Thermus aquaticus: one gene and its partner. The protein of the gene in region 1 interacts with the protein of each later gene in a pairwise test. Links are inferred from orthologs where the notes say so. Each region holds a gene or a part of one and is shown in the gene's direction. Other genes may lie near its edges.

The links. Proteins that work in one complex are often made in the same cells at the same time.
Region 2: the proteins of aceE (region 1) and nth interact in binary tests that used the Escherichia coli proteins (3 or more experiments, as listed by UniProt). The link is inferred for Thermus aquaticus from one-to-one orthologs.

Annotation. Positions count from the first base shown.
Region 1 is NZ_LHCI01000106.1:358,609-363,036, reverse strand. Bases 611-3,903 are described here. They hold aceE (pyruvate dehydrogenase (acetyl-transferring), homodimeric type), read left to right. Parts: upstream 611-985; coding sequence 986-3,703; downstream 3,704-3,903. Other genes in these bases: BVI061214_RS02885 (2-oxo acid dehydrogenase subunit E2), read left to right, coding at 3,723-3,903; BVI061214_RS02895 (LysR family transcriptional regulator), read right to left, coding at 611-873. Also shown: BVI061214_RS02900 (hypothetical protein), read left to right, coding at 1-19; more of BVI061214_RS02895, read right to left, coding at 16-610; more of BVI061214_RS02885, read left to right, coding at 3,904-4,428. UniProt on the Escherichia coli protein: Component of the pyruvate dehydrogenase (PDH) complex, that catalyzes the overall conversion of pyruvate to acetyl-CoA and CO(2).
Region 2 is NZ_LHCI01000106.1:91,199-95,202, reverse strand. Bases 372-3,240 are described here. They hold nth (endonuclease III), read left to right. Parts: upstream 372-1,409; coding sequence 1,410-2,072; downstream 2,073-3,240. Other genes in these bases: BVI061214_RS01450 (MFS transporter), read left to right, coding at 2,170-3,240; BVI061214_RS01460 (ASCH domain-containing protein), read right to left, coding at 1,024-1,395; BVI061214_RS01465 (GNAT family N-acetyltransferase), read left to right, coding at 372-1,027. Also shown: more of BVI061214_RS01465, read left to right, coding at 1-371; more of BVI061214_RS01450, read left to right, coding at 3,241-3,303; BVI061214_RS01445 (molybdopterin molybdotransferase MoeA), read left to right, coding at 3,309-4,004. UniProt on the Escherichia coli protein: DNA repair enzyme that has both DNA N-glycosylase activity and AP-lyase activity. The DNA N-glycosylase activity releases various damaged pyrimidines from DNA by cleaving the N-glycosidic bond, leaving an AP (apurinic/apyrimidinic) site.

The DNA of each region.
Region 1 (4,428 bases):
CCAGGGCCTAAAGGCCTAAGGGGCCCAGGCCCGGAGGAGGGCCCGCACCTCGCCTAGCCTCGGGGGCGGGGGGTCTTTGCGGTAGATGAGGGCCACCTGCAGGCTGGCCTCCTCCTCCAAAGGCCGCAGGACGGTGCCCGGGTGGGGGAAGACCCGGTAGGGGGCCAGGGTCAGGTGGACGCCCAACCCCGCCGCCACCAGGCTCACCGCCTGGGAGAAGCGGGAGACCTCCCGCACCACCCGGGGGGCGAAGCCTGCCCGGCGGAAGACCTCCAGGAAGGCCTCGTGGAGGGGAGGGAGGGTCTCCCGGGAAAGGAGGAGAAAGGGCGCTTCCCTTAGCTCTGCCAAAGGGACCCGTTCCTGCCCCGCCAGGGGGTGGTCCTCGGGGAGGAGGACCACGATGGGCACCTTGAAAAGGGGCTCCTCCTCTATGGCGGGGTCCGCCACCTTGAGGCCCGCCAGGCCGTAGTCCAGCCGCGCCTCCTTGAGGGCCTTGACCTGCTCGGGGGTGTGCATCTCCAGGACCTCCACCGCCTCCCCCAGCCCCCGGCGCAGGTGGTCCAGAAGGGGCATGAGGTCGGGGAGGAGGTTCTCCGGCACCCCAAAGCGCAGGCTCTCCCGCCCCGCCCGGCGCACCCTTTCCTTCAGGGCCTCCACCTCCCGCAAAAGGGCTTTCCCCTCCCGGGCCAGGGCCTCCCCCGCCGGGGTCAGGCGGAAGGGGCGGCGCTCCAAGAGCCTCACCCCCAGCTCCCGCTCCAGGGCCTGGATCTGCTGGGAGAGGGCGGGCTGGGAGAGGTAGGCCCGCTCCGCCGCCCGGTGAAAGTTTTTCTCCTCGGCCAGGAGCAGAAAGAGGCGGAGCCGCCGCAGGTCCATGATAGGAAAATCTTATCACCTGCCCAGCCCCTTGGCTATTGGACAAAGGGGCCCCGTCTGCCCCAGACTGAAGGGTGGGTCGGTGTAGTGTACTTTTGGTCAAGGGGGGAGCATGACGGAACGGGAGCTTAAGGAAGCTTGGGCCAGGCTTTCGCCGGAGGAGCGGGCCCGGCTTAAGGAGATAGAGAACCGGGAGTGGCGGGAGTCCTTGGAGTACGTGCTTAAGGTGGAAGGCCCGGAGCGGGTGGAGGAGCTTCTGCGCCACCTGGACGAGTACCTCTACCTCCAGGGCTTCTTCCCGCAGAACCGCCTCAACACCCCCTACCTCAACACCATCCCCAAGGAGCTGGAGCCCCCCTATCCCGGGAACCTGGAGCTAGAGCGCCGCATCGCCAACATCCTCCGCTGGAACGCCGCCATGATGGTCGCCCGGGCCAACAAGAAGGCGGACGGCATCGGCGGCCACATCTCCACCTACGCCTCCATCGCCGAGCTCTATGAGGTGGGCTTCAACCACTTCTTCCGGGGGCCGGAAGCGGGTCTGGACCGGGACCTGGTCTTCTTCCAGGGCCACTCCTCCCCCGGCATCTACGCCCGGGCCTTTCTGGAAGGCCGGCTTTCTCAAGCGGACCTGGAGAACTTCCGCCGGGAAGTCCACCCCCCGGTGCCGGGAGGCCGGGGGCTTTCCAGCTACCCCCATCCCTGGCTCATGCCGGACTTCTGGGAGTTCCCCACGGTCTCCATGGGGCTTGGGCCCATCCAGGCCATCTACCAGGCCCGCTTTATGCGCTACCTGGAGGACCGGGGCCTGAAGCCCAAGAGCTCCGCCAAGGTCTGGGCCTTCCTGGGGGACGGGGAGCACGACGAGCCCGAGACCGTGGGGGCTTTGCACCTGGCCGCCAGGGAGAACCTGGACAACCTCATCTTTGTGGTGAACTGCAACCTCCAGCGCCTGGACGGGCCCGTGAGGGGCAACTCCAAGATCATCCAGGAGCTGGAGAGGCTCTATAGGGGTGCGGGCTGGCGGGTCATCAAGGTGGTCTGGGGCTCGGCCTGGGACCAGCTCCTCGCCAAGGACCGGGAGGGGCACCTCCTCCGCCGCTTTGAGGCCCTGGTGGACGGGGAGAGCCAGCGCTACGCCGCCTTCGGGGGGAAGGAGCTTAGGGAGCGCTTCTTCAACACCCCGGAACTCAAGCGCCTCATAGAGGGCATGACGGACGAGGAGCTCACCGAGCTCACCCGGAGCCGGGGCGGCCACGACCTGGAGAAGATCTACGCCGCCTATAAGGCGGCGGTGGAGCACAAGGGGAGCCCGGTGGTCATCCTGGCCCGCACCATCAAGGGCTACGGCATGGGGCCCACGGCCATGGCCAAGAACGTGGCCCACCAGGTGAAGAAGCTCACCGAGGAGGACCTGAAGGAGGCCCGGGCCTTTTTGGGGATCCCCATCCCCGGGGAGAAGCTGGCCGAGCTCCCCTACTACCACCCCGGGCCGGACTCCGAGGAGGTGCGGTATCTCCTGGAGAGGAGGAGGGCCCTGGGGGGCTTCGTGCCGGAAAGGCGGGTGCGCTTTACGGGGGGCCTCGAGGTCCCGGGGGAGGAGTTCTTCCGGGAGTTCTACGAGGGCTCGGGCGGCCGGGAGATCTCCACCACCATGGCCTTCGTGCGTATCCTGGCCAAGCTGCTCCGCCACCCCGTCATCGGCAAGCTCATCGTCCCCATCGTTCCCGACGAGGCCCGTACCTTCGGCATGGAGGCCCTGATCGCCCAGGTGGGGGTCTACTCTCCCCAGGGCCAGCTCTACATCCCCGTGGACGCCGGCACCCTCACCGCCTACAAGGAGAGCAAGGAGGGGCAGATCCTGGAGGAGGGCATCACCGAGGCCGGAGCCATGGCGGAGTTCATCGCCGCCGGCACGGCCTACGCCCACTATGGCATCCCCACCATCCCCTTCTTCATCACCTACTCCATGTTCGGCCTGCAGAGGATCGGGGACCTGGTCTGGGCCGCCGCCGACCAAAGGACCCGGGGCTTCTTCCTGGGGGCCACGGCGGGGCGGACCACCCTGGAGGGGGAGGGCCTGCAGCACCAGGACGGCCAGAGCCACATCTACGCCCTGGCGGCCCCCAACCTCCTGGCCTACGACCCGGCCTTCGCCTACGAGCTCGCCGTGATCCTGGAAGACGGCCTCCGGCGCATGTACAAGGAGGGGGAGGACGTCCTCTACTACATCACCATTGAGAACGAAAACTACCCCCACCCCCCCATGCCCGAGCCCCGGGAAGGGGTGAAAGAGGGGATCCTCAAGGGGCTTTACCTCTTCCGCCAAGGGGAGGGGAAGGGCAAAAGGGTGCAGCTCTTCGGCACCGGCCCCCTGCTCAGGGAGGCCTTGAAGGCCCAGGAGCTCCTTTTGGACTTCGGGGTGGTGGCCGACGTCTGGAGCGTTACCAGCTACAAGGCCCTGTACCTGGACGCCGTGGAGGCGGAAAGGGAAAGGCGGCTTCTGGGGAAGGCCCGCAAGCCCTACGTGGCCCAGGCCCTCGAGGGCCACGAGGGGCCGGTGGTGGCGGTGACGGACTACCTGAAGGCCCTGCCCAGCCTGGTGCGGGACCATGTGGGCCGCCCCTTCTGCGCTCTGGGCACCGACGGCTTTGGCCGATCGGACACCCGGGAGGCCCTGAGGGACTTTTTTGAGGTGGACGCCCGGCACATCGCCTACGCCGCCTTGGCCCTTTTGGCGGAGGAAGGCCAGTTGCCCGAGAAGACCCTGAAGGCGGCCAAGGAGCGCCTTGGGCTTAGGCTGGAGGAGAGGCCGCCCCACAGGCGGTAAAGGCAGTACAGGAGGCGGTATGGAGCTTAGGATTCCCGAACTGGGCGACAACGTGGCCGTGGCCACCGTGGTGGGGGTTCTGGTCCGGGAGGGGGACCGGGTGGCCCCCGGCCAGCCCCTTTTGGAGCTGGAGACCGACAAGGCGGTCATGGAGGTGCCCGCCGAGGTGGGCGGGGTGGTGAAGCGGGTTCTGGTCCAAGTGGGGGAGGAGGTGCGCCCTGGACAGCCCTTCCTGGAGCTTGCGGAGGAGGAGGCTCTGGAGGTTTCCCAGGTCGCCCAGCGTGCGCCCGAGGCTAAGTACCCCACCGCGGCTTTTGCCGCGGTGGGGGCCCCAGAAAAACCTTTCCTCAGCCCCGACTTGAGCACTCCCTATGGCGAAACCAAAGCGCAGGCACTAAGGCCCGAGCCCGCTCCCGAACTGGCGCTGCCCAGGGCCCCCCAGGCGCCCTCTGAAGGGCGCCTCGTCCCCGCCGCGCCCTCCGTGAGGCGGCTCGCCCGGGAGCTGGGCGTGGACATCCGGGAAGTGCGGGGGACCGGCCTCGCCGGGCGCATCACCGAGGAAGACGTGCGCCGGGCGGCGGGGCTGGCCCCGGCGGCCCTCGAGGCCCCGCCCCCCACGCCCAGGCTTCCCGACTTCAGCCGGTGGGGCCCGGTGCGCCATGAGCCCATGAGCGGGGTGCGCAAGGCCACCATGAGGGCCATGGCCCAGGCCTGGGCCCAGGTGC
Region 2 (4,004 bases), 270 kb from region 1 along the record:
GGTGGTGGTCCACCCCGACTACCGCTCGGAGGGTTTGGGGGCCCTTCTGGTCCAGGTGGCCCTGGACTGGGTGCGGGAGCGGGGGGCCCCGGAGGGGCGGCGGGAGAAGCATCTGGTCTACACCATCGCCCAGATGGCCCGCTACCACCCCTTCTTTGAGAAGGTGGGCTTCCGCTACCTCTTTGACACCGCCTCCGGCCGCCCCGTCCTCTTCTACCCCTTGAGCGAGGAGGCCAAAGGGCATCTGGAGCGCTTCCTGAAGGAGGACCCCTACGCCAGGGCCCACGGGGGGCGGCTTTTCCAAAAAAGCTACGGCCAGGTGGCGGGCCTGCCGGGCCCCATCCGCCTCGAGGACGTCTACAAAGGCTACCGGAGCCTCCTGGACCTGAAGGGCCTTTCCCCGGAGGTGGAGGAGGTCCTTTCCGCCTTTGGGGTGAAGGCCAGGCGAGTGGAGCGGGCCGTGTTGCGGGGGGCGGACCTCGAGGTCCCGCCCCGGAGCCTGGTGGTCCTGGCCGGGGCCAGCGGGGCGGGGAAGACCACCCTCCTCCGCCTCCTCCTGGGGGAGCCCCCGGACGCCGGGCGGGTCCTCCTCCCTGGGGGGCGGGTGGCCGCCTACATCCCCGGCGAGGTGGAGGTGCCTTTGGGGGAGCTTCCCCTTCTGGAGCGGCTTTACCGGGAGATGGGAGAGGTGCGGGCCGCCATAGAGGTCCTAAACCGGGTGGGGCTCTCCGACGCCGTCCTCTACCGGGCTAGACCCCAGGAGCTTTCCACGGGGCAGAGAGAGCGCTTCCGGCTGGCCCTCCTTCTCGCCCTTCGGCCCGACCTCCTCCTCATAGACGAGTTCGCCGCCCACCTGGACGTGCCCACCGCCAGGCGGGTGGCCCTGGGCCTGGGCAAGCTCTGCCGGGAGGCGGGCATCACCCTGGTGGCCGCCACCCACCGCCCCGAGGTGCACCAGGCCCTGGACCCGGACCTCACGGTCTTCGTGGGCTACGGGGGCCTGGTGGTGGTGCCCAGGAAAGGCTAGCCTTCCTCAAAGGTCTCGGTGAGGTCCACGAACATCACCCGGCCCGGGCGCCTGGGAACGTAGAGGGGTTTTTCGTAGCGGAAGGCGTTCTCCAGCACCCAGGCGTAAAGGGGTTCGCCCTGGGCGTAGGCCCTCAGGAAGGCTTCCTCGGCCAGGTGCTTGGCGAAGTGGGGCAGGAGCTCCTCCACGCTAAAGGGCCCCTCCACCCCCACCAGGTCCGCCTGGCCGATAAGCAGGCCCCGGCTCACGATGCCCAAAGGCCCCCGGTGGCGGGCCACGCGCTTGCGGATCTCCCAGGTCTTTTTGCCGTCCACGATGTAGCTGGCGTAGGGCTCCCGCACGATGAGCCCCAGCTTGGGTTTCTCCACCCTTCCATTGTAGATTGGAGGCCGTGGCGTGTCCTAAGGAGGGGGAAAAGGCCAAAAAGGCGCGGGCTTCCGAGATCCTGAAGGCCCTGAAGGCCCTTTACCCCGGAGCTCGGACCGAGCTCAAGCACGAGAACCCCTTCCAGCTCCTAGTGGCCACGGTCCTCTCCGCCCAGGCCACGGACAAGAGCGTGAACGAGGCCACCCCGGCCCTCTTCGCCCGTTTCCCCGACGCCAAGGCCTTGGCGGCGGCCACCCCGGAGGAGGTGGAGCCCTATATCCGAAAGATCGGCCTTTACCGGACCAAGGCCAGGAACCTGGTGGCCTTAGCCCGGAGGCTCCTCGAGGACCACGGGGGGGAGGTGCCCAGGGACAAGGAGGCCCTGATGCGCCTCCCCGGGGTGGGGTGGAAGACGGCCACCGTGGTGCTGGGGGCGGCCTTTGGGGTGCCGGGGATCGCCGTGGACACCCACGTGGCCCGCCTGGCCAGGAGGCTCTGCCTCTCGGAGGCCAGGACTCCGGAGAAGATCGCCAAGGACCTGGAGGCCCTTTTCCCCAAGGACCACTGGGTCTTCGTCCACCACGCCCTGGTCCTCCACGGGCGCTACGTGTGCACCGCCAGGAGGCCCCGTTGCGGGGCCTGCGGCCTGGCCCCTTACTGCCCCAGCCGCCAGGTCTAGCGCCACCCCATGCTGGCCCAAGCCAGCACGAGGGGCCCATTTGGGGATTTCTAAGGCTAGGCGCGGGAGCGAGAAGGGGCATAAGAAAGGAGACGCTGTGCATAAACTTTCTCCCGCCTACCGCTTTCTCTTGGCAGGCTTCCTCTGGTCCTTCGGGGGGAACCTGGTCTACTTCTTCCTCAACTTCCACCTCGAGGCCCTGGGCTTTTCCCGTCAGGCCATCGGCCTGGCCCAGGCGGTGGTCCTCCTCTCCGGGGTGGCCTTCGCCCTGCCCTTGGCCTACCTGATCCCCAGGCTGGGCTTCCTGCGAAGCCTCCACCTGGCCTTCTTCCTCACCCTCCCCGTCGTTTTGCTTTTGGGCCTTGGCCTTCTGGTCTTCCCCAGCCTGGCCCTCTACGGCCTGGCGGGGGCCCTTCTGCAGGGGGCGGCGGCGCCCCTCCTCGCCCGGCTCGTCCCCGAGGGGAGGCGGGTGGCCTTCTTCAGCCTGCAGGCGGCCCTCACCACGATGAGTGGCTTCTTCTCCACCCTCCTCGCGGGCTACCTCTCCGACCTCTTCGGGGCCCAAAAGGTCCTCCTCTTCGCCCTGCCCTTCTTCCTCCTGGGACTTCCCTTTGTGTGGGGGCTTCCGGTGGCGGAAGGGGAGAGGAGGCCTTTGAGGCTTTCCCGTCGCCTCTTCCTCTGGCTCAGGCTCCTCTTGCCCCAGGTGGTCATCGGCTTCGGGGCGGGGCTCGTCATCCCCTTTTTGAACCTTTACCTGAAGGAGAAGTTCGGCCTCACCTACGGGACCACGGGGCTCATCTTCGCCCTCTCCTCCCTGGCCACGGGGGCGGCCATGCTTCTCCAGCCCCTCCTGGTTCAAAGGCTCGGGCGGCTTGGGGCCATCGTCTTCGTCCAGGCCCTCTCCCTGCCCTTTCTGGCGGCCTTGGCCTGGGCCCCCTGGCTTCCCTTGGTCACCCTGGCCCTCCTCATCCGCGGGGCCCTGATGAACGCCGCCGGGCCCGTGTACGCCGCCTTGGTCATGGACTACCTGGACGAGGAGGAAAGGCCGGGCTTCTTCCTGGTGGAAAGCGCCTTCTGGAGCCTTCTCTTCGCCATGGCGAGCGCCCTTTCCGGCCTGGTCCAGGGGGCCGTGGGGCTCAGGGCCTTTGACCTCCTCTTCGGGGTGACCCTCGCCCTCTACGCCCTGGGCATCGCCCTTTGGCCCTGGGCCTTCCGCAAGCGGGTAGACTAAAGCCGATGCGCACGAACCTCAGCGTGGAGGAAGCCCTGAGCCTGGTCCTGGAAGGGGCCAGGGGGGAGCTTAGTGTGGAGGAGCTTCCCCTAAGGGAGGCCTACGGCCGGGTCTTGGCCGAGGACCTGGCCTCTTTGGTGGACCACCCCGACCAGGACGACACCGCCGTAGACGGCTACGCCTGCCGGGAGGCGGACACCCTTTTGGCCTCCCCCGAGCGCCCGGTGCGCCTCAGGGTGATCGGGGAGGCCCCGGCGGGTAAGCCCTTCTTGGGGGAGGTGGGGCAGGGGGAGGCGGTGGCCGTCTACACCGGGGCCCCCATTCCCCGGGGGGCGGACGCCGTCATCCGGGTGGAGGACACCCGGCGGGAGGGGGCGTACGTCCTCTTCCTGGCCCCGGCTTCCCCCAAGGACATCCGGCCCAAGGGGGACGACCTTAGGCGGGGTGAGGTCTACCTGAGGCGGGGGGACCTCCTCACCCCCGGGCGGCTGGGCCTGGCGGCGGCCATGGGCCACCCCCGGGTCCGGGTCTACCGGCGGCCTAGGGTGGGCATCCTCTCCACCGGGGACGAGGTGGTGGAGCCCGGGGAGCCCCTACCCTACGGGGGGGTCTACAACTCCAACGCCTATAGCCTCTTGGGGCTGGTCCTCGAGGCCGGCGGGGAGCCCGTCCTCCTGGGCAAGGTCCCCGACAGCCCCGAG